DNA from 4 places in the Corallococcus sp. EGB genome. Region 4 is predicted to be linked to each of the others. Evidence: riboswitches for the same ligand, from Rfam matches in the RefSeq annotation. Region 4 holds a riboswitch; each other region holds the start of a gene.

Region 1 (8,783 bases), 130 kb from region 4:
CACGTCGCGCGCGTCCTTCTTGAGCTGCTCCGCGAGCTTCGCGGACTGCTGCCGCACCTCCGGCGGGTTGCCGAACATCTCATCCAGCTGGCGCTGCTGCTCGCCCATGCTGGACAGCTGGCGCGCGGCGTCCTCCGCGCGCGCGGCGGACTCGGCGGCGAGGTCGAAGTCGTCCACCTTGAGCGCGTTCTCCACGTTGCGCAGCTCCGACTGGGCCTCCTCCAGCGGGCGGGCGGCGCGGCTGTTGAGCCGGCCTGGGTCGAGCTTCTGGTAGTGCTCCTGCACCTGCTGCACCTTGCGCGCGAGCTCGTCCTTGAGGGCCTGGCCCTTCTCCTTGAGCCGGTCGCGGTTCTGGTTGCGGGCCTGGTCGCGCAGGGCGCGCGTCTGCTCCGCCACCTTCTGCTGTTCGTCCAGGGTGCCCTTCAGGTCATCCATGAACTTGCCGAACTTCTCCGCCAGCTCCGGGTACTGCTCCGCGCCGAAGTCCTCCTGGGACTTGTCCATGGAGTCGAGCATCTCGTCCATCTGCATGCCCAGCTCCTGGAGCTTCGCGAGGGCCTCGTCCGCCTTGCCCTCCCGCATCAGGCGCTCGACCTCGTCCATGGCGCCCTGCATGTCCTCCTGCTGCATCATCTCCGACAGGGCCTCCGCGTTGAGGTGCTCGTCGCGGATGCCCTTGCGCAGCTCGGCCATGCGCTGCATCAGCTCCTGGATGCGCGACTTGAGCTGTTGGATCTGCTGCATCACCTGCTCGCGCGCGGCCTCGTCCGGGTTGGCCTTGTACTGTTCGATGAGGCGCGACAGGTCGCGGCGGTCGTTGGCCAGCTGCTTCGTCAGCTCCTGGAGCGCCTCCAGCTTCTGCCGGTCCAGGAGCGACTCCAGGTAGAGGATGTCGCGCTCCAGGCCCTCGATCTCGTCCTCCACCACGGCGGTGAGCCGGGTGCCGGTGCCCCAGTCCTCGCCGCGCGCGCGCTGGGTGCGCAGGTAGAGGCGGCGGAAGTCGGAGGTGGTGCCCACGCTGCGCTTGAGCTCCCCGCCGATGTTCAGGAGCGCGGAGATGATCTCCCTGGGCACGTCCTTCTCCCGCGACAGCTCACCGCCCTGCGCGCGGAAGTCGTCCGCGAGCTGCTGGCCGCTCGCGTCCACGGACTTCGCGGACTCCACCGCCTGCGCGTCCTTCTGCTTCGCGCGGTCGGGGCCCTCCAGGCGGTCCGCCAGGTGGTCCACGAGCCGGCCCCACAGCACCTCCGCCTTCTCCAGGGCGGCGCGGCGGTGCTCGGCGGCGCTGTAGACGCGCAGGGTCTGCGTGCGGCTGACGCCCTTCTTGGGGCCCTCCACCGCGTCGTTGTCCTTCGCCTCGATGTAGTAGGTGATGCGGTCGCCGGGGGCGGGCTTGAGCGGGCCCAGGTCCCAGTTGAAGGTGCCCCGGCTGCGGCGGCTGTCCTCGCGCGGCAGGTTCACGCGCGTCTCCTGCTTCGCGCCGGGCATGCGGTACACGAGCGCCAGGGCGGACAGGCCGTAGTCGTCGGCGGCCTCGAACTTGAGCGTCACCTTCTGGCCGGGGTCGACCTCAATCTCCGTGGACGGCGTGAGCAGCGTCACCTGGGGCGCCTTGTCCGCCTCCACGGTGAGGGGGATGTCGGGGCCCACCGCGATGGGCTTCGCGCGCGCGCCGTAGAAGACGAAGTGGTAGTGGCCGCCCTGCTTCGCGACGAAGCTGCCTTGGAGCTCGCGGCCGCCGGTGACGGAGAGGGGCAGCGTCTGGTCGTTGACGACGACCTCCGCGCGCTCGATGGGGCGGTCCGAGCGCGTCTTCAGCGCGACCTCGGTGCCGGCGGGCGCGCTGACCTCGCCGTTGGTGCCGGGCACGGTGCGCGGCGCGAGGCCGGTGTACGCGGGGTAGCGGTAGGTGAGCTCGATGTCGCCGGTGATGGGCTCCGCCTGCGCGGCGGCCTCCGGGCGCGAGGCCTGTTCATGCAGGTGCTTCCAGCCCGCGGCCCACCGGCCGCCCACGAAGAACATCAGCACCGCGAGCAGCAGCACCGCGCCGCCGGACGCCATGGCCGCGCGGCGCAGCGGCTGGCGGTCCACCACGAGCCCGGGGTCCACCGTGCGGGCCCGCTCGTCCATCTGCCGGAGGAACGCGTCCGCGAGCTGGGGGGACCAGCCGGCCTCCTCCCGGCGCTCGCGCGACAGCTCCACCGCCGCGAGCACATCCAGCGACAGCTCCGGGCGGCGCTGCCCCACGAGCCGGGCGGTGCGCGTGTCGTCGCCCACCTGCCGGTGCGCGAGCACGACGCCGAAGACGTATGCCACCGCCGCGCCCACCGGCACGGCGAGCCACATCAGGCCGCGGGCAAGCCCCGGCGCCGCGCGGCCCAGGAGGCCCGCCGCGAACAGGAGCACGAGGGCCGCGACGGCGCCCAGCAGGAGGCCCTGGGCCCACAGCTGGCGGCGCTGACGGGCGCGCACCCGGGCGAGCAGGTCCGCCACGCCCCGGGAGCGCGCTTCGCGCCGGGCCTGGGGAGGCGGAGCCGGAGGAGGCGGCGGGGGCGGCAGCTCCGGGGTGGGGCTCTGCGGTGTCTCGAGGTTCACGCTGGCTTGTCCGCTCGTCGGTCGCGAGCCAACCCCGGGCGGGGCGGGCTATTTCCCAATTGTGGCGCACTCCCGCCGTCTTCGCGCGTGCCTCGCGGGGGCGGACGACGGGAAACAAGGCCCCTGTGTCCGCCGCACGAAGGAGGGGCGGACGGCAGGGTTCTGGGGACAACGCGGAAGGGGCACCGGTGCCCTCCTGCGTCCGGTGGGGACGGTGGGAGGGCAGGGGGCGGGCGGTTCAGCCTTCTGCGGAGGAGGTGGGGCGGGAGGCCGCCGGGGCGTCCTCCAGGGCCGCGGAGAGGCCGCCCAGCTCCTCGGCGAGCGCCTTGAGCACCTCCTGGGTGAAGACGATGCGGTCGCGGGGCAGGCGGGCGAGCACGCGCTGCACGGCGGACTCGACGGTGCCCTCGGACGGGATGTCCAGCGAGCGGCCCGCGTCGGTGAGGGCGAAGAGGGCCTTGCGGCCGTCCAGCGGATCCGACCTGCGCTCCAGCAGGCCGCGCTTCTCCAGCCGCTTGAGCACGCCGGTGAGCGTGCTGGGGTGCACGTGGAGGATGTTGGCGAGCGTGCCCGCGGTGATGCCCGGGAAGCGCCCGACCAGCCGGATGACCAGCCGCTGCGGGCCGGTGAGCCCCAGCGTGGACTCCATCCGCTTGGACGTGGACTGCAGACCGTGATCCACGGCCCACAGGAGGCGCATGAACTCCAGCACCTCACCCAGCTGCTGATGCTGATGCTGCGGACCCCGGGACTTGCTGCCTTCCGGGCCTGAAATCGACTCCGGGGCTTGTGTGTCCTTCATGGGCGCATCCTCCCTCACCTCCGGCCTCCCTGTCTTTCTGATGTGTTCCAAAGATGGGCGTGTCCTAGCGCGTCGGCTCGGGCGTTCCAGCAAAATCCGGAAGGGATGCTCGTGGGTGGACGGGGCCGCCCGGCCGGGGGCCTTGGGGGGCGGCGATGACGCCAGGGGCCCCTGCGGCTGGCCGGGTGTGTCATCCCGGCAAGAGAGAGCCGCCATCCCCGGACATGCCGGGACCCGGGAATGGCGGCCCTCGTGAGCCTGACTCAACCGAAGGTCGTGCTTGTCATGGGTTCGTGACGTGTCCCTCCCTTCCCGGCGGCGGGGAGGCGGGGACCTGCTCCACCTTGAGCGTCGTGGGGCCGGTGAGGGCCAGGTGGGCCCTCAGCTTGAGGAACTTCTTCTTTCCGAAGCCCTTGACCCGGACCAGCTCCTCGACGCGACCGAAGGGCCGCTTCTTGCGGTGCTCGAGGATGCGCTGCGCCGCCTTCTCACCCACGCCCGGCAGCAGGTCCAGCTCCGCCGCCGTGGCCTCATTCAGGTTGACCACCCCCACGTGTTGCATGCGTGGGCTGGCGGCGTCCGCACGCCCCGGCCCCATCAGCACGCAGCCCAACACCCATGCCCAGGCCCACTTCACGAGTGGCCCCCCACGCCCGCCTCCAGCGAGGGCTCGCCCCCGAAGCGATTGCCGGCCGCGGAGTCCCGCTTCTCCGCCGCCTCGCGCACGTGCAGCTTCCCGTCCAGGGGCAGCACGTCCAGCAGCACGTTGAGCGAACCGTCCTTGTTGACGAACGCGCTGCCCGCGCGAACCCAGATGCTCCCGCCCTTGCCCTCGCGGATGGAGAACACCGCCAACCGCTTCCCCGCCATCAGCATCGACACGCTTCCCCCTTCAGACTCCCGCGCCACCACGGCCCGGGCACCTCGCTGGCTCGACCGCCTGAGGTCGCGTCCGGGCTTGAGCAGTCCGCGTGCCAGCGGCGTGCTCCTCTGAGGTCGTGTCAGCGCACCGTGCGGAGGTGTGCGCGGCGTCCACGCGCGGGGATGGGCGTGGATGCTCCAACGCGTGTCTTGCGCGGTGAGAAGGGGTGATGGCGTGGAGCGTTCAGGCGGATTCCGCCCGCCCCAGGTCTTCCGTCGCTATTCGTCGGCGGAGGGGGGGCGGCTGAATTGTCTCCGCACTGCGGAGACAATTGGGGGCGCACTGTTTGCGGAGCCTCGGCGCGCTGACATGGAGATTGTCGCAGCACTGCTGCGACAATTGGGGAGACCCACTTCGCACCAAGGCGGATGGCCTCCTTCTCGTATAGAGACGCGGCCTGCTGAGCAGGCACCGAGCTTCGGTGCTTGCATCAAGTGCGGTGGCACCGGTGGTGCATGGTGCTGGAGCCGTGAGCAGGCGCAAGAATCCCGTGAAGATGGTAGCGAGCAGCGTCCCTGAAATGATGGGTGCGACTTCGAACCGTGCTGGGAAATCTCCAGCGACGGTGGCACACCAGGACTCAACGGTACGCTCGCGTCAGCTGCTTGTTGATGCTCCCAGCGACCAGGAGGTTTCGATGCTCGTTCACGACCTCAGCTCCATGATCGAGGCGTCTCGCAAGCAGGTGGCGGTCGCCGCGAACGCCGCGCTCACGACGCTGTACTGGCAACTGGGGCATCGCGTCCTCACCCAGGTGACGGGGGGACAGCGCGCGGAATACGGTGGCCAGATTGTCTCCGCAGCGGGGAGACAATTGGAGGCACGCTACGGGCGCGGCTTCGGTGAGAAATCACTCCGGCACATGCTCCGATTCGCAGAGGCTTTCCCCTCACCCGAGATTGTCTCCGCACTGCGGAGACAATTGTCCTGGAGCCATTTCAAGCAGCTCATCTACATCGAGGACGAGCTGAAGCGTACGTTCTACGCGGAGATGTGCCGGGTCGAGGGCTGGTCTACGCGGACGCTGGCCCAGAAGATCGACAGCATGCTCTTCGAGCGCACGGCGCTCTCCAAGAAGCCGGAGGAACTCATTCGCGGTGAACTCTCGGCGTTACGCGAGGAGGGCCAGCTCACGCCGTCGCTCGTGTTCCAAGACCCATACATGCTCGATTTCCTCGAGCTCTCCGACACCTATAGCGAGAAGGATCTCGAGTCAGCCATCCTCCGCGAGATCGAGCGCTTCCTGCTCGAGCTTGGCGTGGGCTTCGCCTTTGTCGAACGACAGAAGCGCATCACGCTCGATGGCGACGACCACTACGTCGACCTGCTCTTCTTCCATCGGCGCATGCGAAGGCTCGTCGCCATCGAGCTCAAGATTGGCGACTTCAAGGCCTCGGACTCCGGTCAGATGGAGCTCTACTTGCGGTGGCTCGATCGCCATGAGCGCCACCCTGCCGAGCAGGCTCCGCTCGGCATCATCCTGTGCGCGGGCAAGAAGCGCGAGACGGTCGAGTACCTCGATCTCGATGCGCGCGGAATCCATGTCGCGGAGTACCTGACTGAGCTGCCTCCGCGTGAGGTCCTTCAGGAACGTCTCCACCGTGCAATTGAGTCCGCGCGTGCGAGGCTCGAAATCAGTACCGGAGCGGATGTGGACGTCGCTTCGAGCAGGCGGGCCGCGACGATGGGAGGCCCGAAGCGCAAGCCCCAGGGGCGGAAGCAGCGGCTCCGGACCACACGGGCCGCGCGTTGACGGGGTGGGGGCCTCCCACCTCCGCCTCCCGTGGAAAGAGGTTCAGCGCTCGCTGTCGAGCATCTTCATCTGCTGCTCGGGGTAGCGGCTGCCGGTGATGGCTTCCTTGGGGAGGATCGCCTCGACGGTGGCCACGTCGTCGGACGACAGGGGCTTCTCGAGCGCGCCGAGTACATCGACCAGCTGTTTGCGCGTGCGTGCGCCCACCACGGGCACGAGCGCCGGTTGCTTCGCCAGCGCCCACGCCACGGAGAGCTGTGCAGGCGTCATCCCTCGCTCCGCGGCGTACGCGTGGAAACGCGCGACGGCCTCAGCGTTGCGCTGGCCCGCCTCACCCGTGAAGCGCGGGTAGTGCAGGCGGGCTCCTTCCGCCTTCGCTCCCGTCAACAGGCCTCGGGAGAGCACGCCGTACAGGGTCGCGCTCATGCCCAGCTCCGCGAGCGTGGGGAAGAGGGTCTTCTCCGGGTCGCGCGTGATGAGCGAGTACTCGATCTGCAGGTCGCTCAAGGGGTGCACCTTCGCCGCGCGGCGGATCGTCTCCGCGCCCACCTCGGAGAGCCCGATGCTTCGCACGTAGCCGCCCTTCACCAGGTCGGCGATCGCTCCCACCGTGTCTTCAATCGGGACGGTCGGGTCCAGCCGGGCGGGACGGTAGACGTCGATGTCATCGACGCCGAGCCGCCGCAGGCTGTACGTGATGAAGTTCTTCACCGCCGCGGGGCGCCCGTCGAAGCCCACCATGGCCCCGTCCGGCCCACGCATGGCTCCGAACTTCACCGACAGCTGCACCTTGTCGCGCTGGCCCTCGATGGCCCGGCGGATGAGCAGCTCGTTGTGCCCACTGGCGTAGAAGTCGCCAGTGTCGAGCAGCGTCACCCCACGGTCGATCGCCTCGCGGATGGTGGCGATGCTCTCGTTCTCGTCAGATGGCCCGTACGCCCCGGACATGCCCATGCAGCCGAGGGCAATGGGAAACACCTGCGGGCCCGTCCTGCCGAGCTGCGTCGTGCGGTGGGTCGACGTCATGGCTTCCTCGCTTCCTGCGGGTGAGGTATCCGGAACCTTGTTCCGGTATGGGTCCGTATATTCGGAACATGGTTCCGTTTGTCAAGGCGATGAAGACAACCCTGGGCGTGGCCCCGCCTTGACGGGTTGGGGGTGACCTCCTAGAAGGACCGGGCCCTTGGGTGCCCATGCCGGGCCTTCAAGAGGGAAGCCGGTGCGAGTCCGGCGCGGTCCCGCCACTGTGAACGGGTTGCCCTGAGGTCCAGGGCCGGAAGCCTCGGCTGTCACCACTTTCGCTTCCGCGAAGGGAAGGTGGAGGGTTCCTTCCAGAAGGGCGCAGCGTGCGCCCACGTCTGGAGCCTGTCAGCCAGGAGACCTGCCCAGGGGTGCGGCAGCGGTCCTGCCGCGAGGCCTTCTCTCTTCGACGGAGGGAGCGGAAGGCGGAGCATGTGGCGCTCGCTTCTCGCCCGGGCTTTCATCGGTCTGGCGCTCAGCTTCCAGGGACAGGCCCAGGCCGGGCAGGAGACGCCTGCGCCCGATGCCGGTGAGCCACCGCTTCCCGAGTTCGTCCTCCCCACCGTCGAGGTCATCGGCCAGGACGTCCCCGAAGCTCCCGTCGACTCCGTTCCCCGCCGCGACCCCACCGGCGCCATCACCGTCATCGATGCCCGCGAACGCGCGGGCGAGGCTCGCGACACCGCGGAGCTGCTCGGTGGATCCGCGAGCCTCGTCGTGCAGGACTCCGGTGGCTACGGACAGAGCAAGAGCCTCGTGGTGCGCGGCGCGTCTTCCAACGGCGTGCTCGTGTTCCTGGACGGCATTCCGCTCAACGGCGCGGGTGGGGTCGCGGACCTGTCGCTCATCCCCGTCGCGCTGCTGGAGCGCATGGAGATCCTCCGTGGCGCGGCCGGAGCCCGCTACGGCGCGGGTGGCCTGGGCGGCGCGGTCAACCTCGTCACGCGCGCGCCTTCGTCGCGGCTGCTCTCCAGCGGCGAGGTCACCTATGGCAGCTTCGAGACCGTGACGGCCCACGTCGCCGCGTCGGGCGCGCTGCTCGAGGGTCAGGCGCTGGTGCTGTTGCACGGCGGCCGTTCCCAGGGCGACTTCAGCTACCGCGTGGATGAGCTGCCCGCGCTCGACGACAACCCGCTCACGCAGGAGGTGCGCACGCGCAATGACGCGCGCGGCGGTGGCGCGCTCCTGAAGTACCGGCGCGGCCTGGACGGTGGCGGACGCGTGGACGTGCTGGCGGAGCTGTCGCTGGAGGACCGCGCGCTCGCGGGCACCGTGCAGAACCCCACCGTGTCCCGCCGACAGGCCCAGACCCGTTTGTCATGGGGGGCGCGTTGGGCACGGCCCTTCGGCGACACGGGCGAGGGCAGTGCCCGTGGCTTCTTCCGCCGCGACTGGCTGGACGTCAGCGGCGGCACCACCGGCGTGGACTCCGGCGCGCAGCACTACACCGTGGGGGGCGTGGAGGTGGAGGGGCGCGCGGTGCTGGGGCGCAACGCGCTCGCCGTCACGCTCGCCGGGTCGTCGGAGTCCGTCACGCAGGCCGTGGGCGCACAGGCCGCGTCATGGTGGCGCGCGAGCGTCATGGCCATGGACGAACTGTCCCTGTTCTCCGAGCGCCTGACGCTGGCGCCCTCGCTGCGCGTGGAGCGCGTGGGGCAATTCTCGCTCCTGTCGCCCAAGCTGGGCGCGAG
Region 2 (8,783 bases), 110 kb from region 4:
GTGGTGGCCGTCAGCGATGACGGCGTCACCTGGCACGAGTTCCCGTGCGCGTCGTCCGACGTGGCGAACAACTACCCGGGCTGCGCGGGCGTCACGCCCGTGTACTCGCACCCCGCCAACGGCATCCCGGCCACCGACCCGGCCGTGGCGGGCGGTGACGGCTTCGACCTGGCGAGCGTGGGGCTCACCCGCGCCCGCTTCGTGCGCATCCGCGACTCGGGCGCCAACGGCTACGCGGGCATCAGCGGCGGCTTCGACCTGGATGCCGTCGCGGTGGTGAACGGCGTGCAGTTGCCGTAGCCGTCAGGAGCGCCGGGGCCGTTCTCCAGCGGACGGTCCCGGCCGCTTCGCGCGCTCATACCGTGCGTCCGGGCCGCACGAGGCTTCCGGGGTGGAGGTGGCGGCATTACATGCCCGCTGTTCCTCCCCCGGGTGCGCTTCCATGAACCGTCGTCTCGCCTCACTCGTCGTGTTGCCGGGCGTCCTGCTCGGCGCGGCCGCTACAACCCTCGTGCCCTCGGAGGTCCGGGCCCAGACGTCCCGCCCCGCGCCGCGGAAGGAAGCGCCTCCGTCTCCTCCCGCGCCTCCGTCGCCACCGGCGTATGAGTACACCTTCGTCAAACGCGAGGGCCCGGACGAGGACCTCGCGGAGCTGCAGCGTCTGGGGGCGGAAGGCTGGCGCGTGGTGTCCACCGTCGTCGTGGACGGCAGCACCCGGCGCTACGTGCTGCTGCGGGAGCGCCGCGGTGAACCCGTGGCGCATTGACTTTGTCGCAGGGGCGCCATAGTCCCGCCCCGTCATCGATGTCTTCATGCCATGGGGCGTGAGGGCTTCCAGGGAACCCGGTGCGAGTCCGGGACTGCCCCGCAGCGGTGAGCAGGAGCGGTGTTCTCACGAGCGCCGCTCCCGCGAGTCCGAAGACCTGGCGACGACCCGGCGTCCTCCGCGAGGAGGTGCCGGCGACAGACCGGAACCTCCGCGGGGAGCTGACGGCGAAGGCAGGCCTCCAGGGTGCGACACGCGCGCCCGGCGGTCCGGTGCCTTCCGTCCGCGCGCCTTCCCGCCAGGGGAACGCCTTCCGCCTCCGTGCGGAGAGGCCAGGAGCGAGGACGCGATGCGGACCGACACGAAGCGGATGGGCACGAAGGGCCAGCGCGCGGCGCTGATGGGGACCCTGCTGGCGGTGATGCTGGGCGGCACGGGTTGCGGCGACGAGTGCGTGGACGTCTTCGACTGCCGGGACAAGGGCGCGGCCCCGGCGGGTCAGGCCTGGGCCTGTGTCGAGGCGAAGTGCACCCAGGTCTCCGACGGCATCGAAGGGGACGACGCGGGCACCAACACCGACGCGGGCACCAACACCGACGCGGGCACCGGCACGGACGCGGGGACGGAGACCGACGGTGGCACCGGCACGGACGGCGGCACGGTCGCTTGCGCCCCGCTGCCCCGTGAGCAGGTGCTGGGCACGCTCCAGCTCCAGACGGGCTTCGCCGTCGCGGAGTCCGCGTCCCTGTCCCCGGAGGTGCGCGCGGTGGTGTCCACGCCCGGACCCACGTACTCGCTCTTCGCGCTGCGCGAGACGGCCACGGGCCGTGACATCTTCTCGCTGGGCACCTGGCCGGAGGTGACGCTGGGGAACACGGCGATCGACACGGTGCTCGCGCCCGCGGATCGCGCCAACCCGGCCGCCACCTTCCCGTCCTTCTCCCTGGCCTATGACGGCACGCGCCTGCTCGCGGGCTATACGAAGAGCGGCTTCCCCGCCCCGGGCTCCGTCGCGGTGGTGGATCCGTCCGCGCGCGAGGCGACGACCTATCTCAACGCGCCGGACAACTGCACCGCCGTGGGCATCATGGATGCGTTCTTCATCAATGGCGGCGGCGTGGACGTGGAGGTGAACGGCCAGGGCATCTACGCGCTGGTGACCTCCGCCAGGCCCTACACCGCCGCCAAGGTGGTGGCGTTCCCGGCGGAGGCGGCCGCCAACGGCTTCTCCGCCATCGCGAACAACGGCATCGCGGTGTTCGGCTACGCGCTGCAGGACACGTACGTGAACGTGGCCTACGCCGTGTCCAGCACGAAGCTGGACACGGCGCTGGCTTCGCGCACGCCGGTGGAGCTCACGGCCGAGCCGAAGCTGGACGTCGGCAGCAACTTCACCGCCGCCGCGGGCTTCGGCAACGGCGTGGCGGTGGTGCGCGGGACCTACAGCGGCGCCACCGACGTGTCGCGCTTCTCGCTCACGCCCGGACTGGGCGGCAACCAGCCCATCAGCGTGGGCACGCGCCAGGCGGTGCTCAACGCCACGGACGCGTGCACGGCCGTGGACCTGCTGTCGTCGCTGGGCTCGGACCTGCTCGTGGGCGTGACGGACGTCAACGGCCGCCGCCTCGTGCGCATCAAGCAGGAGCCGGGCCTGCGATGAGGCGCCTGCTGCTCGCGCTCGGCGCGCTGATGGCCCTGGGGGCGTGCGCGGGCGACTCCGAGCCCGCTCCCTTGCCTTCGGGCGACATCGTGGATGCCGGCACCCACGCGGATGCGGGCTCGGACGTGGACGCGGGGACGGACGCGGATGCCGGCACGGACGCTGGTGTCGACGCCGGCTCGCGTCCGGTGGATCCGTTCGCGGACCGCGTGACGGCCTACCGGTTCGGCGACTCGGCCGGCTTCGGGCAGGACCGCTTCCCGGACGTCGTGCTCGGGCCTCCCGTGGGCGGCGGACAGTACGCGGGCTCGCTGGACGTGCTGTCGCTGGGGCGGGGCGGGTCCATCACCCTGGAGTTCACCGACCTCGTCGCGGTGGACGGACCGGGCGTGGACCTGCTCGTCTTCGAGAACTCCTTCCAGAAGTACGGCGGCGACATCTTCGCGGAGACGGCCAGCGTGTCCGTCAGCGACGACGGTGTCACCTGGTTCGACTTCCCCTGCGCCGCCACCGACAAGGACGGCGGCTACCCGGGCTGCGCCGGGACGCATCCGGTGCACTCGGCCCCGGACAACGGCATCTCCCCCATCGACCCGGCCGTGGCGGGCGGGGATGGCTTCGACCTGGCGGACGTGGGGCTGCCGCGCGCGCGCTTCGTGCGCCTCACCGACACGGGGCTCAACAGCTACGGCGGCACGTCCGGCGGCTTCGACCTGGATGCGCTGTCCGTGGTGAACGGCCAGTTCGTCGACGGCGGCTCGCCGTGAGTCGACGCGCGCCCCACCTGCCTTCGGACGGCCTGGAGGCGGGTGGGGTGGATCGCCGCCAGGCGCTGTGCACGCTCCTGCGCGGCACCTGCGCCCTGGCCGCGCTGGGCTGCGGCGGCGACTGGCGCGAGGCCGTGGTGCTGCCCGCGCCGGACCCGGAAGCCGCCCCGGTGTGCGGCGACACCGGCGTCCCCGGCACGCCCGAGGAGGGCTGGGTGGAGGTCCCCCTCTCCCAGCACCCCGCCCTGCGCGAGCCGGGGGGCTCCTCCCCGGTCCGCGTCCCGGAGGCGCTCCTGGACGTGGTGGTGGTGCACGCGGCGGACGGCTGCTACCGGGCCGTGTGGCGCACCTGCACCCATGGCGACTGCGCGGTGGCCTGGGACGGAGCGCTCGGGGCGGTGGAGTGCCCCTGCCATGGCTCGCGCTTCGGCCTGGACGGGCGCGTGCTCCGGGGCCCCGCGTCACGCCCGCTGACGGCCTTCCGTACACTGCGCATGGGTGACACCCTCTTCATCCACCGCCCCAGGTGAACTCCGACCCCCGGCCCCTCCTGCCTTGAGTGGGTCCTTCGCGTATGACGCGACGCGAGAGGGCCTCCGGGGCCTCGCCTGGACGCCCGCCAGTCCGGAGAAAGCGTCTCGGACTCTCGGAAGATTGGGAGGTCGTGTAATGTCTTGCGCCCGATGTGGCAGATCATCATCAACGGGCCCGGCTACTTCGACACGTCGTACGACCTGCCGGAGGGCGTCACCAGCCTCGGCCGTGCGGACGAGAACGACATCGTGCTGGGCGGCGACCTGGTGTCGCGCCGGCACGCGCGGCTCTACGTCGAAGGTGACGTGCTGCGCATCGAGGACCTGGGCAGCCGCAACGGCAGCCGGGTGAACGGCTCCCCGCTCCAGGGCAGCAAGCACCTGAGCGCGGGCGACACCGTGGCGCTGGGGGAGAACACCCTGGCGGTGCGCCAGCCGCACACGGTGGAGAACGCCGCCACGGAGATGATGGACCTGGGCGCGGGCGGCGTCGTGCGCTTCGGGCATGGCACGGACGTGGGCCCCTCCGTGCTGCTGGCCAAGAACGTGAAGGACGCGGACGTGCTGCGCCTCCTGGACAACGTGGGGCCGCTGCCGTTCGACGACGCGTTCAGCGGCCCTTCGCCCGTGCCCACCGGCTCCGCCGTGGCCAGCCCGCGCGTGTCCTATGAGACGCTGGTGCTGCTGGTGCACACCGCGGAGGCGCTGGCCACCGCGCGCACGCTGACCGCGTTCCTGGAGTCCGCCATGGACCGGCTCCTGGAGCGCACCGACGCCACCACGGCGGTGGTGCTGCTCAAGCACGCCACCGGGCCGCTGGTGCCCGCGGCGGTGCGGCACCGGGGACGGCTGGCCAAGGGCGAAGTGCCCGTGTCGGACGCCATCGTGGACGAGGCCCTCCGCCAGGGCCGCGCGCTCGCGGTGGGCGACGTGCGCGACGACCGCCGCTTCGCCGGACGCGAGAGCGTCATCATGTACGGCGTGGACCGGGTGCTGTGCATCCCCATCGGCACCGAGCCGCCCTTCGCGGGCGTGCTCTACGTCAACGTGCCCGGCGGGGGCGACACCAGCCTGGAGCTGATGCTGGACGCGTGCACCGCGGTGGCCCACCTGGTGGCCAGCGGCGTGCAGCGCTTCGCCGTGCGCGACGGCTCCAGCGCGGACCGGATGCGGCGCAACCTGGAGCGCTTCCACTCGCCGGAGGTGGCCGAGCGCCGCTCCGCCGAGTCCCAGCGCACGGGCGGAAAGCTGCCGGGCCTGGAGGAGAAGAACCTCACCGTGCTGCACGCGGAGCTGGCGGACTTCAGCGCCGTCATCGCCCGGCTGGGCGCGGCGCGCGCCACGCAGCTGCTCAACGACTTCCACGCGCGCATGAGCGGCATCGTCTTCAGCTTCGAGGCCACCGTCGAGGGCTTCCTCGGTGAGTCCATGCGCGCGCTCTTCGGCGTGCCCTACGCCAAGGGCGATGACGCGGTCCGCGCGGTGCGCGCGGCGCTGGCCCTGCGCGCGGACTGGGAGCGGGGCATGGCCCGCCGGCCCCAGGACGAGCGGTGCGAGCTGCGGATCGCGCTGCACTCCACCAAGGCGCTGGTGGGGATGATCGGCACCGACGCGCGCATGGACTACAGCGCCGTGGGGGAGGGCATGGGGGTGGCGGGCTGGCTGGCCTCCACCGCGGCCCCCGGCCAGGTGCTGATGACCGGCAAGCTCCTGGCGGCCACCGGCGCCCGCTTCGACGTGATGCCCCTGGGCGAGCGGGTGGTGCGGCCCCCCCGCGACAAGGTGGCGGTTTTCGAGGTGATTGAAGAGGACATGGGCATGCTGACCAACCCCGGTATCCGGTGAGGCGGCCGGCGCGGCCGGTTGACCGGTTGAAGCGGCACCCCGGCTCGGGGTTCAATGCGCTTTCCGTGGTGGACCCCCGCACCGCATGAGCTCTTCGAACCAGCCCGCCCGATTGCGGCCCTTCCGGCCGCAGCCCTTTGGCCGGTACACGCTCCTGTCGCACCTGGCCACCGGCGGCATGGGGGAGATCTACCTCGCCCGCCTGGAGGGCGCGCAGGGCTTCGAGAAGCTGTGCGTCATCAAGAAGATCCTCCCGCAGTTCGCGGAGGACCAGGACTTCGTCGACCGCTTCGTCGGTGAGGCGCGCACGCTGGTGCGGCTGGGGCACGGCTCCATCGCGCAGGTGCTGGACATGGGCGTGCACGAGGGCGAGGCCTACATGGCCCTCGAGTACGTGGACGGCAAGGACCTGCGCAAGGTGGCCGCGCGCGTGCGCGACCGGCAGACGCCGCTGCCGCTCACCTTCGTGCTGTACGTGATGGGCCGGGTGCTGGACGCGCTGGCGTACGCGCACCGCAAGCGGGACGAGGAAGAGAAGGAGCTGAAGCTCGTCCACCGGGACATCTCGCCGCAGAACATCCTCATCTCCTACGAGGGGGAGGTGAAGGTCATCGACTTCGGCCTGGCCAAGAGCCGGCTGTCGGCGGCGAAGACGAACCCCAGCATCATCCTGGGCAAGTTCCTCTACATGTCGCCCGAGCAGGCCCGGCACCAGCCGGTGGACCGCCGCAGCGACCTGTACGCGGTGGGCCTGTGTCTCTACGAGCTCATCTCCGGCAAGAACCCCTTCGACGCGCTGCCGCCGGGCGAACTGATGTCCGCGGTGGCGAACCCGAAGGTGGCGCCGCTCGGTGAGGTGGAGCCGCTGACGCCGCCGGCGGTGTCGCAGCTGGTCGCGAAGGCGCTGGCGGTGGATCCGGCCCAGCGCTTCCAGACGGCGGAGGACTTCCGGGTGCGCCTGCAGGCGTGCCTGATGGAGATCGACACCAGCGCGGGCCCGGAGAGCGTCAGCCGCTTCATGCGCGACCTGTTCTCCGCGGACTACCAGTCCGAGCGGCGCCTGCTGGCCTCCCTGCGCGAGGTGTCGCGCGACGTGCGCAGCAGCGGCACGTACGAGTCGCTGGCCCCCGCGCCGCGCCCGACGATGCAGACGCCCACGCTGCCGCCCAAGACCATCCGCCTGGATGGGCCGGTGGAGGCGCTGTCGTTCCATCCCACGCCTCGAAGCCGCGAGGACGGCGGCGGCGCACGCGATGACGGTGAGACGCGCCCCGGCGTGATGGTGGACGAGTCCACGCGTCCCGCCTTCCCGGTGGAGGCGCTGGAGGAGGCGGCGCGCGCGAAGATGCGGCCCAGCCCCGCGTCGTCGGAGCCGTCGCCCACGGTGGAGGTCCGCCAGGACGCGATGGAGCGGCCCACCATCCTGGAGGGGCTGCCGGCCATCCGTACCGCGGAGGAGCGCGCACGCGACGCGGAGGCCTCGCCCCGGGGCGAGCCCACCGCGCCCCGGGCGGAAGCGCTGCCGTCCTCGGAGTCCTCGGGCGAGCCCACCGCGCCGCGCGCCACGTCGCTGCCGTACGCGGAGCCGGGGCTGCCGTCGCGCGATGCGCCGCCCGTGCCAGACGTGCCGGTGTCGCGGCCGCCCGCGGACGGGAGGGGGGCTTCACTGCCGTTCTCGGATTCGGTGGGGCCCCGGGGCGTGCCGCCTCCGCCCATGGCGCCGATCCCGGCCGTGCGGACCGTGGACGGGCCCGTGCCCGTCGTGCCGGCGGATGCATCGCGGCCGGTGGCGCCTCCGCCCATGTCCGACTTCGGGGCGGGGCGATACGACGCGTCGGGCGAGTCGCTGCCGTTCATGGAGCCGCCGCCGCTGCCGGATGGCCCGTTCATGGATGACGAGGAGCTCCCCGAGAGCCCCTATCCGTGGCCGGAGCCCCTCCCCGAGGGGGGCCGCTCCGGGGGCGCCGAGCTCCGCGCCGCGGAGCCGCGCATCCCGGAGGGGCAGCGTCCCACCGCCGCGATGCCGTCCCTGTCGGCGGCGCGGCCTGGCGTCACGACGCCGTCCACCGGCGGCCGCCCCGCGCCTTCGCCCACGTTCGATGTGGCTCGCGCGTCGGAGCCCCTGCCGGCCTTCGAGCCGGTGCGCGCGTCGGAGTCCTCGCGCGGCTTCGATTCGCCCCGGCCCCCCGAGCCCGCGCGCGCGGTGGAGGCGCGCATTCCGGAGGGGCAGCGCCCCACGGCCGCGATGCCCTCGGTGGCGTCCTCGCGCCCCGGGGTGACGACGCCGTCGAACGGCAGCCGGCCGCTGCCCTCGCACGCGGCGCTCACCATCCAGGTGCCCTCCATCCAGTCCGGGGGCTCCCGCTCCAGCGACTTCGACGAGGCCCCGCTCGACGCCGAGCCGCTCGACCCGGGGCCTGCTCTCCGGCCCACGATGCAGGACACGCGGCCTTCGGAGGACCTGGTCGCGGTGGAGCCGCGCGCGCTGGAGTCCGATGCCCGCATGCCGTCCATCTCCGCGGAGCCGGACGATGTCCCGGCCGTGCGAGCGGGCGACGCGGACACGCACCCGCGCATCCCCATGCCGTCCCGCGCCTCGCGCCGCGAGGAGCCCCAGTCCCGCGTGATGCTGGACGAGGCCCTGCTGCGTGAGACGTCCTCGTCCACCGGCAAGCGTGAGTCCGACACCGGCCCCACCGCTCCGGCCCGGGGCCGCACGGGCTCCCGCCGCGCCGTGCGCGGTTCGTCTCCGGGCACGCCGCCTGCGCGCTCCAGCACCGCGTCGAGCATGCGCGCCGTGACCCGGGCCGCCGCGGAGCCGGACGAGTCGTCCACCGCGCGCGCGACGCGCGACGACGCGACCCGGCGCAAGGCCATGCCGGTGCGGCCGGAGCCCACGGAGCCGCCGCGTGCCTCGCGGCGTGAGATGGCGCCGGTGAAGAAGGGCGGCGCGCTGCGCTCCGCGCTGGTGTTCCTGCTGCTCACGGTCGTCGCGCTGTCCATCGTGGGGGCGGGGCTCTACTTCGTCCCCGAGCTGCGCGTGGCCGTGGGCCTGGAGCAGTCCCGGACATCGACGCCGGCTCCGCCCACCCCGGTGCAGCAGATTCCCACGCGGCCCGCGCATCCCCCGGGGCATCCTCCCGCGCCCGAGCCGGCGCAGCAGGCCGCGACTCCGGTCCAGGAGAAGTCACCGGCCCAGGAGACGCCGGTCA
Region 3 (3,307 bases), 120 kb from region 4:
GCGCTCGACCCAGCTCCTCCGGAGGATTCCCATGTCGCTTCGCCTCCCTGATGCCCGGTGCGCGCTGCTGTTGTCGGCCCTGGCTGCGGCGCTCCTCACCGGCTGCCCGGAGGAGAAGGTCCTGTGCACCCCGGGCTTGAACGTCTGTGGCGCCGAATGCGTGGACCTCCAGGGCGACCCGTCGAACTGCGGCGCGTGTGGTGCCACGTGCGGCGCGGGAGAGGCGTGTCAGGCGGGCGTGTGCGGATGCCAGCCGGGCACGGAGGCTTGTGGTGATGCTTGCGTCGCGCTCGCGAGCGACCCGTTGAACTGTGGCGCTTGCGGCGCCGCGTGTCCCTCCGGGCAGGTCTGCGAGTCCGGCACCTGCCGCGAAGGCTGCTCCGCCGGTGCCGAGCGGTGCGGCGACAGCTGCGTCGTGCTCGCGACGGATCCGCTCAACTGCGGCGCTTGCGGCACGGTGTGCCCGGACGTGCAGTCCTGCCACGCGGGCCGGTGCATGTATGACGTGGTGACGGCCTGCTACACCAATGGGCAACTGGTGGGCATCCAGGCGGGGACGGACCGGATGGGGCCCCGGCGCCAGTTCGGCTCGGGCGTGCAGGCGCTGGCGGCCTGGGATGGCGTGGTGCTGGCGGCGGACGCGGCGCGTTCGGTGCTGTCGCAGGCTCCGGCGGGGGCGCTGGGGACGGTGGCGGAGGAGGACTCGCTGGGCGCGGTGGCCTCCTCGCCCAATGACATCCTCGTGGATCCTCCGTATGTGTATGTCCTCGACTCGGTCAACAACACGCTCCAGGTGCTCAAGCGGGAAGGGGCCTCGCAGGGCGGGGGACTGGGATTGCGCACGGTGGGGCAGGTGAACCTGGGCGCGAACACCAGCCCGCAGGTCATCGCGAAGCGCGGCGACACGTTCTACATCCCGCTGTTCGGCACGGCCGGCTCCGACTTCAAGCAGGGCAACGCCGTGGCTCGCGTCAGCGTGAGCGACCCGGAGAAGCCCCGGCTCGTGGACACCGTTCCGCTCACGGGCCTGGACCTGAAGTCCTTCGACGGCGGGATGACGATGGCGCTCCCGTACGCGGCGGTGTCCGTGGACGCGGGCGTCTACGTGGCGCTCACCAACCTGAACCCCGCGAATGACTACCTGCCCAACGGGCCCGGGATGCTCGCGCGCATCGACCCGGCGGATGGCGGGGTGCGTGCCATCGACCTGGGCGCGAAGGACTGTCTCAACGCGGGCGACGTGGTGGAGGTGGGGGGCCAGCTGGTGGTGAGCTGCCTGGGCGAGGCGGTGTTCGACACCGCGAGCGGCTACCGCGCGAAGTCCGTGCGTGCCACGGGGCTGGTGCTGGTGAAGGACGACAAGCCGGTGGCGTCGTATGCGCTGTCGCCGGGCTGCACGGGGGGACCGGAGAGCGGCTGCAACCTCGCGGTGGGAGGACGGCTCGCCGTGGTAGGCAATGCCGTATACGTCACGGACGTGAACGCGGGCCGCGTGTTCGTGGTGGAGGTGCGCGACGGACAGCTCGTTGAACGGCGCGGCAGCTCCACTTCGCAGGCGGCGGGCCCGGCGCTGGAGGCATGCCCGGTGGACCCTCGGCGCCAGGTGTCCAATGCCATCGACATCGTCGCGGTGCCGTGAGGCGTTGGCCCGCTTGTATTGACAAGCCCTGCCGTCCGCCATACTCCAGCGCGCGTCGTTGGTACGCCGCATCCGCGCACGGTGCGACGTTGAAAAGGGAACCCGGTGTGAATCCGGGGCTGCCCCGCAGCGGTGAGCAGGAACGAACGCCGTCCTCGCAAGCACTGGCCCACGGATGGGCTGGGAAGCGACGGTCAGTAGGTGGGTGACCCGATGAGGGGCTCCCGCGCCTGCGAGTCCGAAGACCTGCCACGACCCATGCCTCCGGGCATGGCCAGACCGGAGCCTCCGAGGGGAGGTGACGGAGGTCTTCCGCTCGCGCGGCGTGTCGTGTCCTGACGTGTCCCTCGTGCGCGGTCCGCTCTCCGTCCACGCCCCTTGGATTCACCTCGCCCGTGGGGGGCGATGCAAGGGAGCAGTCGCGGATGAAGACAGAGCGGATGATGACGGGACGGGGACTCCAGGGCTTCGCGTGGGTGATGACGGCCCTCGCGATGGCGCTGACCAGCACCGGTTGCGGCGATGAGTGCGTCGATGACTTCGACTGCCGCGACAAGGGCACCGCCGCCGAGGGGAAGCGCTACACCTGCGTCGAGAGCAAGTGCGAGCAGACGCCCGTCGCCGTGCCGGACGCGGGCACGGAGGCCGATGCCGGGACGGGCTCGGACGCTGGCACGAGTACCGATGCGGGCACGGGCACTGACGCCGGGACGAGCACGGACGCGGGCACGGGCACTGACGCCGGGACGAGCACGGACGCGGGCACGGAGACCGACGCTGGCACCGGGACCGACGCGGGCACGGAGCCCGACTCCGGCACGGATCCGTGCAAGACCGCCACGTACGACCCGAAGCTGGGCACGCTCCAGCTCCAGGCGGGCTTCGTGGCCGGTGAGGCCGCAACGCTGCCGTCGGCCGCGGGCCCGGTGGGCGTGACGCCCGGCCCCACGTACTCGCTCTATACGGTGGTGTCGGACGGCTACACCGGTCCGCATGCGCTGTACTCGCTGGGCACGTGGCCGCAGGTGTCGCTGGGCACGTCGCCGCTGTTCAACGTGGCCGCTCCCTCCGACCGGGGGCCCTCCGCCTCGCTCTTCCTCAGCCCCTTCGTGGAGACGGATGGCCAGCGCGTCCTCACCGGCTACACGAAGTCCGGCGCGGGCTTCCCGGGCTCCGTGGGCGTGTATGACGCCGCCGCGCCCGCCAGCTCCACCTACGTCTCCGCGCCGAGCAACTTCTCCGCGGGCGTCGTGCCGGGTGCGTTCCTCGTCAACGGTGGCGGGCTCGACACGGTGTCGGCCGGCCTGGCCGTCTACGCGCTGAAGACGGACGTCACGCCGTACACCGCGCTGAAGGTGGGCACGCTCCCGCCGGAGACGGGCGGCAGCGGCTTCACCGCCGTGTCCACCAACGGCGTCGCGATGCTCGGCTACTTCTCCGACGTGACCTTCCTCAACGAGGGCCGCGCGGTGGCCCCGGCGCTCATCTCCCAGGCGCTCACCTCCGGCACGCCGTTCAGCGTGGCGGATGCGCCCGCGCTCGACGTGGGCTCCAACTTCGTCGCCGCTTCGGGCCACGGCGAGGGCGTGTCGGTGCTCCGCGGCGACTACGTCCCGCCCGACTACAACTTCGCCGGCACGGACGTCTCGCGCTTCGCCTTCACCGTGG
Region 4 (8,783 bases):
AGCTGGTGGAGCTGGTGGGCCGCGTCGTCGCCACCGGCCGCACCTCCGTCACCGTGGACGTGGAGCTGTTCGCCGAGGACCTCCTGTCCGGCGCGCGACAGCTGTGCACACGCGGACGCTTCATCCTCGTCGCGCTCGACGCGGAGCGCCGTCCCACCGCTGTACCTCCGCTCGCGCCGGAGAACCAGACATGACAGACATTGCCTTGACACCTGAAACAAGCCGGGCGTATAGACGATGCCATGCTGGTGCCTGGGTTTGCCCAGGCTGAAAAGGGAACCCGGTCCGAAGCCGGGGCTGCCCCGCAGCGGTAGGTGAGAACGACCGCCGTCCATCACACTGGCGCCCACGTGGGCGCTGGGAAGTGACGGCCAGTAGGCAACCCGGCACCCCGGTGCCGGACCCGCTCACGAGCCCGAAGACCTGCCTGCATCCGTGCCGTGGGAGACATCCACGGTCGGTTCGACCTGGAGCCCCGAGGGAGGGCGGGAAGGTCCGCGCAAGCCCTTGTTTCTACAGGGCTTTTGCCCGGAACATTCCCTCTCTTCCCTTCTGTCTCCAGCCACCCGCGGGGGTGGAGGTCGGTGTCTTCGGGCCCTTTCGCGGCCTGGGCGCGCGGCAGCGTGCCTGGACACCCCTGCCTCCACCTTCGTGGGTCACTTGCCGGGCGACGCGGGTCGCCCGTGAGGACGGACGACAATGCGTGGAGTGGTGCGGAGACGGCGCGAGGCAGTGACAGGACACGGAAGCCAGACACGGCCCGCCCGGCCCCGGCTGCGGCGCGGCTGACGCCCTTTCCCGTTTCACGTCGCAATTCCTCGCATCCATCGCGGCGTACGCCGCGTGGGGAGACGTCTGCCTTTGAACGCCATCCGCTATCCCGACGGGAACGTGCTCCTGCGCAACCTGTCGCGCGAGTTCCCCGTCGTCACCCATGGCGAGGGCATCTACCTGTACGACGCCCGGAGCCGCCGCTACCTGGATGGCTCGGCGGGCGCGCTGGTGGCCAGCGTGGGCCACGGCAACCGCGAGGTGGCGGACCGTATCCATGAGCAACTGCTCCAGGTCGCGTACGTCAACGGCACCCACTTCACGACGGACGTCACCGAAGCGCTCGCCACGCGCCTGTGCGCGAATGCGCCCGCGGGGCTGAAACGGGCGGCCTTCCTCGGCTCCGGTTCGGAGGCCATCGAGGCGGCAGTGAAGTTCGCGCGGCAGATGTGCGTGGAGCGCGGCCAGCCCCAGCGCACGCGCGTCCTCACCCGCGTGCCCGGCTACCACGGCAACACACTCTACGCGCTGTCCATGTCCGGACGGCCCCACTACCAGACGTTCTTCGGTCCCATGCTGTCGGAGGTCGTCACCACGCCCGCGCCCTACCCCTACCGCAGCGGCCTGGAAGACTACGCGCGGGACGGAGCCGCGCACTACGCGCGGCTGCTGGAGGAGACCCTCCAGCGCGTGGGGCCGGACACCGTCGCCGCGTTCGTCGCGGAGCCGGTCATCGGCTCGTCGGCGGGAGCGTCCGTGCCTCCGCCCGGATACTTCGAACAGGTGTCCGCCATCTGCCGCCGCCACGGCATCCTGGTCATCGCCGACGAGGTGATGTGCGGCTGCGGGCGCACCGGGCGCTTCTTCGCGAGTGACCGGGTGGGGCTCACGCCGGACCTGCTGGTGATGGGCAAGGGCCTGAGCGGCGGCTACGCCCCGCTGAGCGCGGTGCTGGTGCGCGAGGACCACCTGGAGGAGCTGCGAAAGGGCTCCGGTGGCTTCATGCACGCGCAGACCTACCTCCAGGCCCCGTGCATGACGGCCGCGGGCGTGGCGGTGTTGGACTACTACGAGCGGCACGGCCTGGTGGCGCATGCCGCGCGCGTGGGCGAATACCTGCAACGCCGTCTGCGCGAGGTCCTCCTGCCCCTGCCCCACGTGGGCTCCGTGCAGGGCGTGGGGCTTATCGCGGGCGTGGAACTGGTGGAGGACAAGGCCACGAAGCGGCCCTTCCCGCGCACGCGCAAGGTGGTGGAGGGGCTGCTCGCGGAGCTGTTCGCGCAAGGGCTCGTCCTCTGGCCCAACACCGGCCACGCCGACGGGACGAACGGCGACCTGGTGATGGTGGGCCCTCCGCTGATCATCACCGAGCCCCAGGTGGACGAGCTGGTGGACCTGCTCGCCCGGGGCCTGACCTGCTTCCTGGAGCGGCCATGACCTTTCGCATCACCTATTCGGTGTTGGACGCGGACCTGACGGAGCTGCATGCGCGCTTCGACGCGGCGCTCGCCACGGTGCGCACGCGACTGGGCGCGGAGTACCCGTCGTGGATCGCCGGCAAGGCGCACGCGAGCGGCGACCTGCTGGACAGCCGCAATCCGTCGCGGCCTTCGGAGGTGGTGGGCCGCTTCCACCGCACCGCCCCCGGCGAGGTGGGCCGCGTGGTGCACGCGGCGAAGGAGGCCCAGCGCGCGTGGGGCGCCACCGCGTGGGAGGAGCGCGTCCGCATCCTGCGCCGTGCCGCGGACCTCCTCTCCGAGCGCCGGTGGGAGCTGGCGGCGGGGATGACGCTGGAGGTGGGCAAGAACCGGCTGGAGGCGCTGGGCGACGTGGAGGAGTCCGCGGACCTGCTGCGCTACTACGCCGGCCAGGTGGAGTCCGCGCACGGCTTCCACCTGCCCATGGCGCGCCTGTCGCCTCGCGAGGACACGCGCAGCGTGCTGCGCCCCCATGGCGTCTTCGTCGTCATCTCCCCGTTCAACTTCCCGCTCGCGCTGGCGGCCGGGATGAGCGCGGGCGCGCTGCTGGGCGGCAACGCAGTCATCCTCAAGCCCAGCGAGGACGCCCCCGGCTGCGCCGAGGGCCTCTTCCAGGCGCTGCGGGACGCGGGCCTGCCGGGCGGCGTGCTCCAGGTGGTGCATGGCGAGGGGGAACTCCTGGGCTCCGCGCTGGTGCGCCACCCCGCGGTGGACGGCGTGGCCTTCACCGGCAGCACGAAGGTGGGCATGGAGATCTTCCGCCGCCTCACGGAGGAGCACGTGCGGCCCGCGCTGCTGGAGCTGGGCGGCAAGAACGCCGCCATTGTCTGCCGGGACGCGGACCTGGAGGCGGCGGTGGAGGGTTGCCACCGCTCCGCCTTCGGCATGTCCGGACAGAAGTGCAGCGCGCTGTCGCGCATCTACGTGCATGAAGACGTGCGCCAGGACTTCGTCGCGCGGCTGGCCCGGAAGGCCCGCGACACGGTGGTGGGGGACCCAGCGCTCGCGTCCGTCTTCATGGGCCCGGTCATCAACGCGGCCTCCGTGCGACGCTTCGAACAGGCCGTGGCGGAGGCGCGGCGCGACGGCACCGTGCGCGCGGGCGGCGATGTTCCAGTCCTGGACGCGTCGCTGGCGCACGGCCACTTCGTGGCGCCCACGGTGGTGGAGCTGCCCCACACGCACCGGCTGATGCGCGAGGAGCTGTTCCTGCCCTTCGTCGGCGTGGCGTCCTTCCGCTCGCTGGACGAGGCGCTGGCGCTGACCAACGACAGCGCCTACGGCCTCACCGCCGGCATCTTCAGCGCGGATCCGGACACGGTGGAGGTGTTCATGGCCCGCGCGGAGGCGGGCGTGCTCTACGCCAACCGCCGCACCGGCGCGACGACGGGCGCGTGGCCCGGCGTGCAGCCCTTCTGCGGGTGGAAGGCCAGCGGCTCCACCGGCAAGGGCGGCTGCGGTCCCTATTACGTCTCGCAGTTCATGCGCGAGCAGTCCCAGACCCGGATGGGTTGACCTGGAAGCCCTCATGCACCCGCTCTATCCCGAAGTGAAGGTCGCGCCCCCGGGGCCCAACGCCCGCGCCATCATCGACGTGGACCGGCGCTACACGTCGCCCTCGTACATCAAGGAATACCCCCTCGTCGTGGAGCGGGGTGAAGGCCCCTGGGTGTACGACGTGGACGGCAACCGCTTCCTGGACTTCATGGCGGGCATCGCCGTGGCGTCCACGGGGCACGCGCACCCGCACGTGGTAAAGGCCATCCAGGAGGCCGCGGGCCGCTTCCTCCACATCTGCGGCACGGACTTCTACTACGACGGCTTCTCGCGCCTGTGCGAGCGGCTCGCGAGCTACCTGCCAGAGATGGGCCCGAAGAAGGTCTTCCTGACCAACTCCGGCACGGAGGCCGTGGAGGGCGCGCTCAAGCTGGCGCGGCACCACACGCGCCGGCAGACCATCATCGCCTTCAAGGGCGGCTTCCACGGCCGCACCTATGGCGCCATCTCGCTCAACTCCTCCAAGGTGGCCCAGCGCGCCTTCTTCGGCCCGCTGCTGCCGGGCGTGCTGCACATCCCCTACGCCAACCCGTACCGCTGCGGGAACGGCTGCGCACCGGGCGCGTGCGGCGACGCGTGCAACCCGGTGCGCCTGTTGGAGACGGACTGGTTCGTCAACCACGTGGACCCGCGCGAGGTGGCCGCCATCTTCGTCGAGCCCATCCTGGGCGAGGGCGGCTACGTGGTGCCGCCCGCGGGCTTCCTCCAGGAGCTGCGCCGTCTGTGCGACGCGCACGGAATCCTGCTGGTGTTCGATGAGGTGCAGTCCGGCATCGGCCGCACGGGGCACATGTTCGCGGCGGAGCACTTCGGGGTGATGCCGGACATCCTGCTGTCCGCCAAGGGCATCGCGTCCGGCATGCCGCTGGGGGCCATCATCGCGCGTGAATCGGTGATGACCTGGCCGCGCGGCTCGCACGGCAGCACCTACGGCGGCAACCCGGTGTGCTGCGCCGCCGCGCTGGCCACGCTGGACGTGGTGGAGGGCCTGCTGGGCGGCGTGCGCGAAGCGGGAGCGCACCTGGTCTCCGGACTCCAGGCACTCCAGCGCGGGCACCCCATCATCGGCGACGTGCGCGGCGTGGGGTTGATGGTGGGCGCGGAGTTCGTGCGCCCCGGCACCCGCGAGCCCGCGGCCGCGTACGTGGCGGACCTGGAGCAGCTCGCGTTCCAGAAGGGCCTGCTGCTGCTGTCGTGCGGCAAGTCCACCATCCGCTTCGCGCCCCCGCTCGTGGTGGGACGGCACGAGGTGGACGTGATGCTGGGCATCCTGGGCGCGTGCCTCCAGGAGCTGGACAGGCGCCACGGCCTGAAGGCGAGCTGACATGGACAAGCGCTGTTCGATGAAGGAGGCCATCGCGGCCTCCGTGCACGATGGCGATTCAATCGTCATCGACGGGTTCACCCACCTCATTTGCTTCGCGGCGGGGCACGAAATCATTCGCCAGGGCCGGCGGAACCTCACCGCCATCCGGCTCACGCCAGACCTCGTCTACGATCAGCTCATCGAGGCCGGCTGCGTGAAGCGGCTGGTGTTCAGCTGGGCCGGCAACCCGGGCGTGGGCAGCCTGCACGCGCTCCGGCGCCGCAGCGAGGCCGGCGGCTCCGAGCGGCTGGAGCTGGAGGAGTACTCGCACTTCGGGCTGCTGTCGCGCCTGCAGGCCGCGGCGGCGGGGCTGCCCTTCTGGCCGCTCGACAACTACTACGGCGGCGACATCGCGCGGGTGAACGCGAACATCCGCACGGTGCACTGCCCATATACGGGACGGGAGCTGGCCACGGTGCCCGCGCTGCACCCGGACGTCACCATCCTCCACTGCCAGCGCGCGGACCCGGAGGGCAACGCCCAGGTGTGGGGCCTGCTGGGCTCGCAGAAGGAGGCGGCCTTCGCGGCGAAGCGGGTCGTCGTGGTGGCGGAGGAGATCGTCCCCACGGAGGTCATCCGAGCGGATCCGAACCGCACGGTGGTGCCCGGCATCCTCGTCAGCCACGTGGTGCACGAGCCCTGGGGCTGCCACCCCAGCTTCGTGCAGGGCTTCCACGACCGGGACAACGACTTCTATGTGAAGTGGGAGGACATCTCGCGCCAGCCGAAGACGTACCAGGACTACCTGGAGGCCTTCGTCCACGGCGTGAAGGACCGGCGCGGCTACCTGGAGCGGCTGGAGGCGGGGCTCTTGGACCGGCTGCGGGCGAAGCCCCGGCCGTGCGCGGGGGTGGACTATGGGTACTGACGCGGCGATGGGCGCCACCGCCAGCGAGCGCATGGCCTTCCGCGCCGCGCGTGAGCTGCGCGATGGGGACGTGGTGTTCGTGGGCATCGGGCTGCCGAACCTCGCGTGCAACCTGGCGCGGGCCACGCACGCCCCGGGCCTGTTCATGATCTACGAGTCCGGTGCGGTGGGCGCCATGCCGGAGCGGCTGCCGGTGTCCATTGGCGACCCGTCGCTGGTGACGGACTCGCTCGCGGTGGTGGGGCAGGCGGACATCTTCCAGTCCCTGCTCCAGCGGGGGCACATCGAGGTGGGCTTCCTGGGCGGCGCACAGGTGGACCGCTGGGGGAACCTCAACACCACCGTCATTGGCGACTACGCGAACCCGAAGGTGCGGCTGCCCGGCAGCGGCGGCGCGTGTGAGATCGCCGTCCACGCGCGGCGGCTGCTCATCATCATGCGGATGAGCCCGCGCACGTTCGTGGAGCGGTGCGACTTCATCACCAGTCCGGGCCACCAGATGAACGGCCGCACCCGAAAGGAGCTGGGCATGCCCGGCGGCGGCCCCACGCGCATCATCACCGACCTGGGCGTGCTCACCTTCGACGAGACGGGCGAGGCGGTGCTCACGGAGGTGTACGAGGGCGTGACGGTGGAGCAGGTGAAGGCCGCCTGCGGCTGGCCGCTCAGGGTGGCCCCCACGCTGGCGACGGGCGCATCTCCGGACGCGGCGGTGCTGCACCTCTTGCGCGAGAAGCTGGATCCGAAGCGCCTGTATCTCTGAATCCCGCCGTCCCACGGAGCCAAGGGTCATGTCGTCGGAAGCCTTCATCGTCGATGCGGTGCGAACGCCCATCGGGCGCTACCGGGGCGCGCTCCAGGCCGTGCGGCCGGATGACCTGGCCGCGCACGTGCTCGCCGCGCTGGTGGCGCGGCAGGGCCTGGACGCCGCGCGCGTGGACGAGGTGTTCCTGGGCTGCGCGAACCAGGCGGGCGAGGACAATCGCAACGTGGCGCGCATGGCGCTGCTGCTCGCGGGACTGCCCCAGGAGGTGCCAGGCGTCACCGTCAACCGCTTGTGCGCCAGCGGCCTGGAGGCCGTCATCCAGGGGTGCCGGATGATCCGCCTGGGCGAGGCGGACGTGGTGCTGGCGGGAGGCGTGGAGTCCATGACGCGCGCGCCCTGGTCCATGCCGAAGCCCGAGGAGGGCTTCCCGTCCGGGAAGGTGGAGGCGTGGGACACGGCGCTCGGCTGGCGCTACCCGAACCCCCGGCTGGCGGAGCGCTTCCCGCTGGAGCAGATGGGAGAGACGGCGGAGAACGTGGCCGCGAGGTGGGGCATCGCGCGCGAGGCGCAGGACGCCTTCGCGCTGGCGTCGCACCAGAAGGCGGTGGCCGCGCGCGCGGAGGGCCGCTTCGGCAGGGAGCTGGTTCCGGTGGAGGTGCCCCAGCGCAAGGGACCGCCCCTGCGGGTGACGGAGGATGAAGGCCCCCGCTCCGACACGTCGCTCGCCCGGCTGGGCACGCTGCGCGCCGCGTTCCGCGAAGGCGGGAGCGTCACGGCGGGCAACGCGTCCACGCTCAACGATGGCGCATCCGCGGTGCTGCTGATGAGCGAGCGGGCGCTGAAGGCCACCGGCAAGACGCCCCTGGCGCGCTTCGTGAGCAGCGCGAGCGCGGGCGTGGACCCGCGCTTCATGGGGGTGGGCCCCGTGCCGTCGACGCGCAAGGCGCTGGAGCGCGCGGGCTGGACGGCGGACGCCCTGGACCTGGTGGAGCTCAACGAGGCCTTCGCGGCGCAGGCGCTCGCATGCATGCGGGACCTGGAGCTGCCGCCGGAGCGGGTGAACGTGAATGGCGGCGCCATTGCCCTGGGGCACCCGCTGGGCGCGAGCGGGGCGCGCATCGTGACCACGCTGGTCCACGAGTTGGAGCGGCGGGGCGCGCGGCGCGGGCTGGCCACGCTGTGCGTCGGCGTGGGCCAGGGACTGGCGATGACGGTGGAACGATGAGCCCGCATCCGCCCGAGCCCCGGTCGCTGGCGGTCGCGCTGCGCATCGCCTTCGAGCCGGCCTCTCCGCACGGCCCCGGCTGGTGCTACCGCGCGACGTTCCACGACGGCGCCAGCGAGTCCGGCCTCCTGCGGAGCCTGGAGGACCTGGCCGCCGTGCTCCAGCGCTGGGGCCACGGACTGGAGGGCCTGCCCTGGGCGGAGCTGCCCACCTTCGGAGGCGTTCCTCCCCGCGAGACCGAGGGCGTGTGGAGCTGGGATGCGACGCGGCTGCTCGTCGGAGACCGGCCGGGCGCCGTGAGGCTGCTTCCCCGCCTGGAGCGCTGAAGCCCCCGCGGAGTCCGCGCCTCGTCATGGGAGGCGCGGACTCCCTCACCTGCCCTCAGCTCCGACGGCGGCGCGCACGCGCCAGGCCCAGCAGGCCCAGCAGCGAGAACGCGGCCAGCGACCCGCCGCTCGCGGAGCAGCCCCCCTTGAAGTCCGCGTCACCCTCGCCCTGGTCCAGCGGCGCCGGCTTCACGCCCGTGCCCGGACCCGTGCCAGTGCCCGTGCCCGCATCCACCACCGGGGCCGGGTCCTGCGGCGTGCCCGCGTCCACCACCGGATCCGGCTCCACCGGGCTGCCCGCGTCCACCACCGGGGCCGGGTCCTGCGGCGTGCCCGCGTCCACCGGCGTGCCCGCGTCCACCGGCGTGCCCGCGTCCACCACCGGATCCGGCTGCGCCGCCGGGAACACGTCCTCGCGGGTCGTCG

The links. A riboswitch is a leader RNA that binds a small molecule or an ion and turns the genes downstream of it on or off. The one in region 4 is predicted to bind cobalamin.
Region 1: linked by a shared signal. The riboswitch ahead of KYK13_RS34515 (TonB-dependent siderophore receptor) and the one ahead of KYK13_RS33995 (aspartate aminotransferase family protein) in region 4 are both predicted to bind cobalamin.
Region 2: linked by a shared signal. The riboswitch ahead of KYK13_RS34490 (hypothetical protein) and the one ahead of KYK13_RS33995 (aspartate aminotransferase family protein) in region 4 are both predicted to bind cobalamin.
Region 3: linked by a shared signal. The riboswitch ahead of KYK13_RS34505 (hypothetical protein) and the one ahead of KYK13_RS33995 (aspartate aminotransferase family protein) in region 4 are both predicted to bind cobalamin.

The regions. Positions count from the first base shown of each region.
Region 1 covers NZ_CP079946.1:8,474,458-8,483,240, reverse strand. The annotation lists gene KYK13_RS34545 (DUF4175 family protein) at 1-2,595, opposite strand, end outside; gene KYK13_RS34540 (MarR family winged helix-turn-helix transcriptional regulator) at 2,834-3,397, opposite strand; gene KYK13_RS34535 (ComEA family DNA-binding protein) at 3,681-3,995, opposite strand; gene KYK13_RS34530 (hypothetical protein) at 4,031-4,273, opposite strand; gene KYK13_RS34525 (YhcG family protein) at 4,957-6,072, shown strand; gene KYK13_RS34520 (aldo/keto reductase) at 6,115-7,098, opposite strand; cobalamin riboswitch at 7,241-7,476, shown strand; gene KYK13_RS34515 (TonB-dependent siderophore receptor) at 7,525-8,783, shown strand, end outside.
Region 2 covers NZ_CP079946.1:8,461,133-8,469,915, reverse strand. The annotation lists gene KYK13_RS34500 (cell surface protein) at 1-300, shown strand, start outside; gene KYK13_RS34495 (DUF4177 domain-containing protein) at 443-766, shown strand; cobalamin riboswitch at 786-946, shown strand; gene KYK13_RS34490 (hypothetical protein) at 1,116-2,426, shown strand; gene KYK13_RS34485 (cell surface protein) at 2,423-3,193, shown strand; gene KYK13_RS34480 (ubiquinol-cytochrome c reductase iron-sulfur subunit) at 3,190-3,723, shown strand; gene KYK13_RS34475 (FHA domain-containing protein) at 3,877-5,571, shown strand; gene KYK13_RS34470 (serine/threonine protein kinase) at 5,657-8,783, shown strand, end outside.
Region 3 covers NZ_CP079946.1:8,470,466-8,473,772, reverse strand. The annotation lists gene KYK13_RS34515 (TonB-dependent siderophore receptor) at 1-51, shown strand, start outside; gene KYK13_RS34510 (MXAN_6577-like cysteine-rich protein) at 32-1,639, shown strand; cobalamin riboswitch at 1,682-1,908, shown strand; gene KYK13_RS34505 (hypothetical protein) at 2,065-3,307, shown strand, end outside.
Region 4 covers NZ_CP079946.1:8,346,450-8,355,232, forward strand. The annotation lists gene KYK13_RS33990 (acyl-CoA thioesterase) at 1-194, shown strand, start outside; cobalamin riboswitch at 230-446, shown strand; gene KYK13_RS33995 (aspartate aminotransferase family protein) at 862-2,208, shown strand; gene KYK13_RS34000 (aldehyde dehydrogenase family protein) at 2,205-3,764, shown strand; gene KYK13_RS34005 (acetyl ornithine aminotransferase family protein) at 3,778-5,130, shown strand; gene KYK13_RS34010 (CoA transferase subunit A) at 5,132-6,040, shown strand; gene KYK13_RS34015 (CoA-transferase subunit beta) at 6,048-6,803, shown strand; gene KYK13_RS34020 (thiolase family protein) at 6,832-8,031, shown strand; gene KYK13_RS34025 (hypothetical protein) at 8,028-8,357, shown strand; gene KYK13_RS34030 (polysaccharide lyase) at 8,413-8,783, opposite strand, start outside.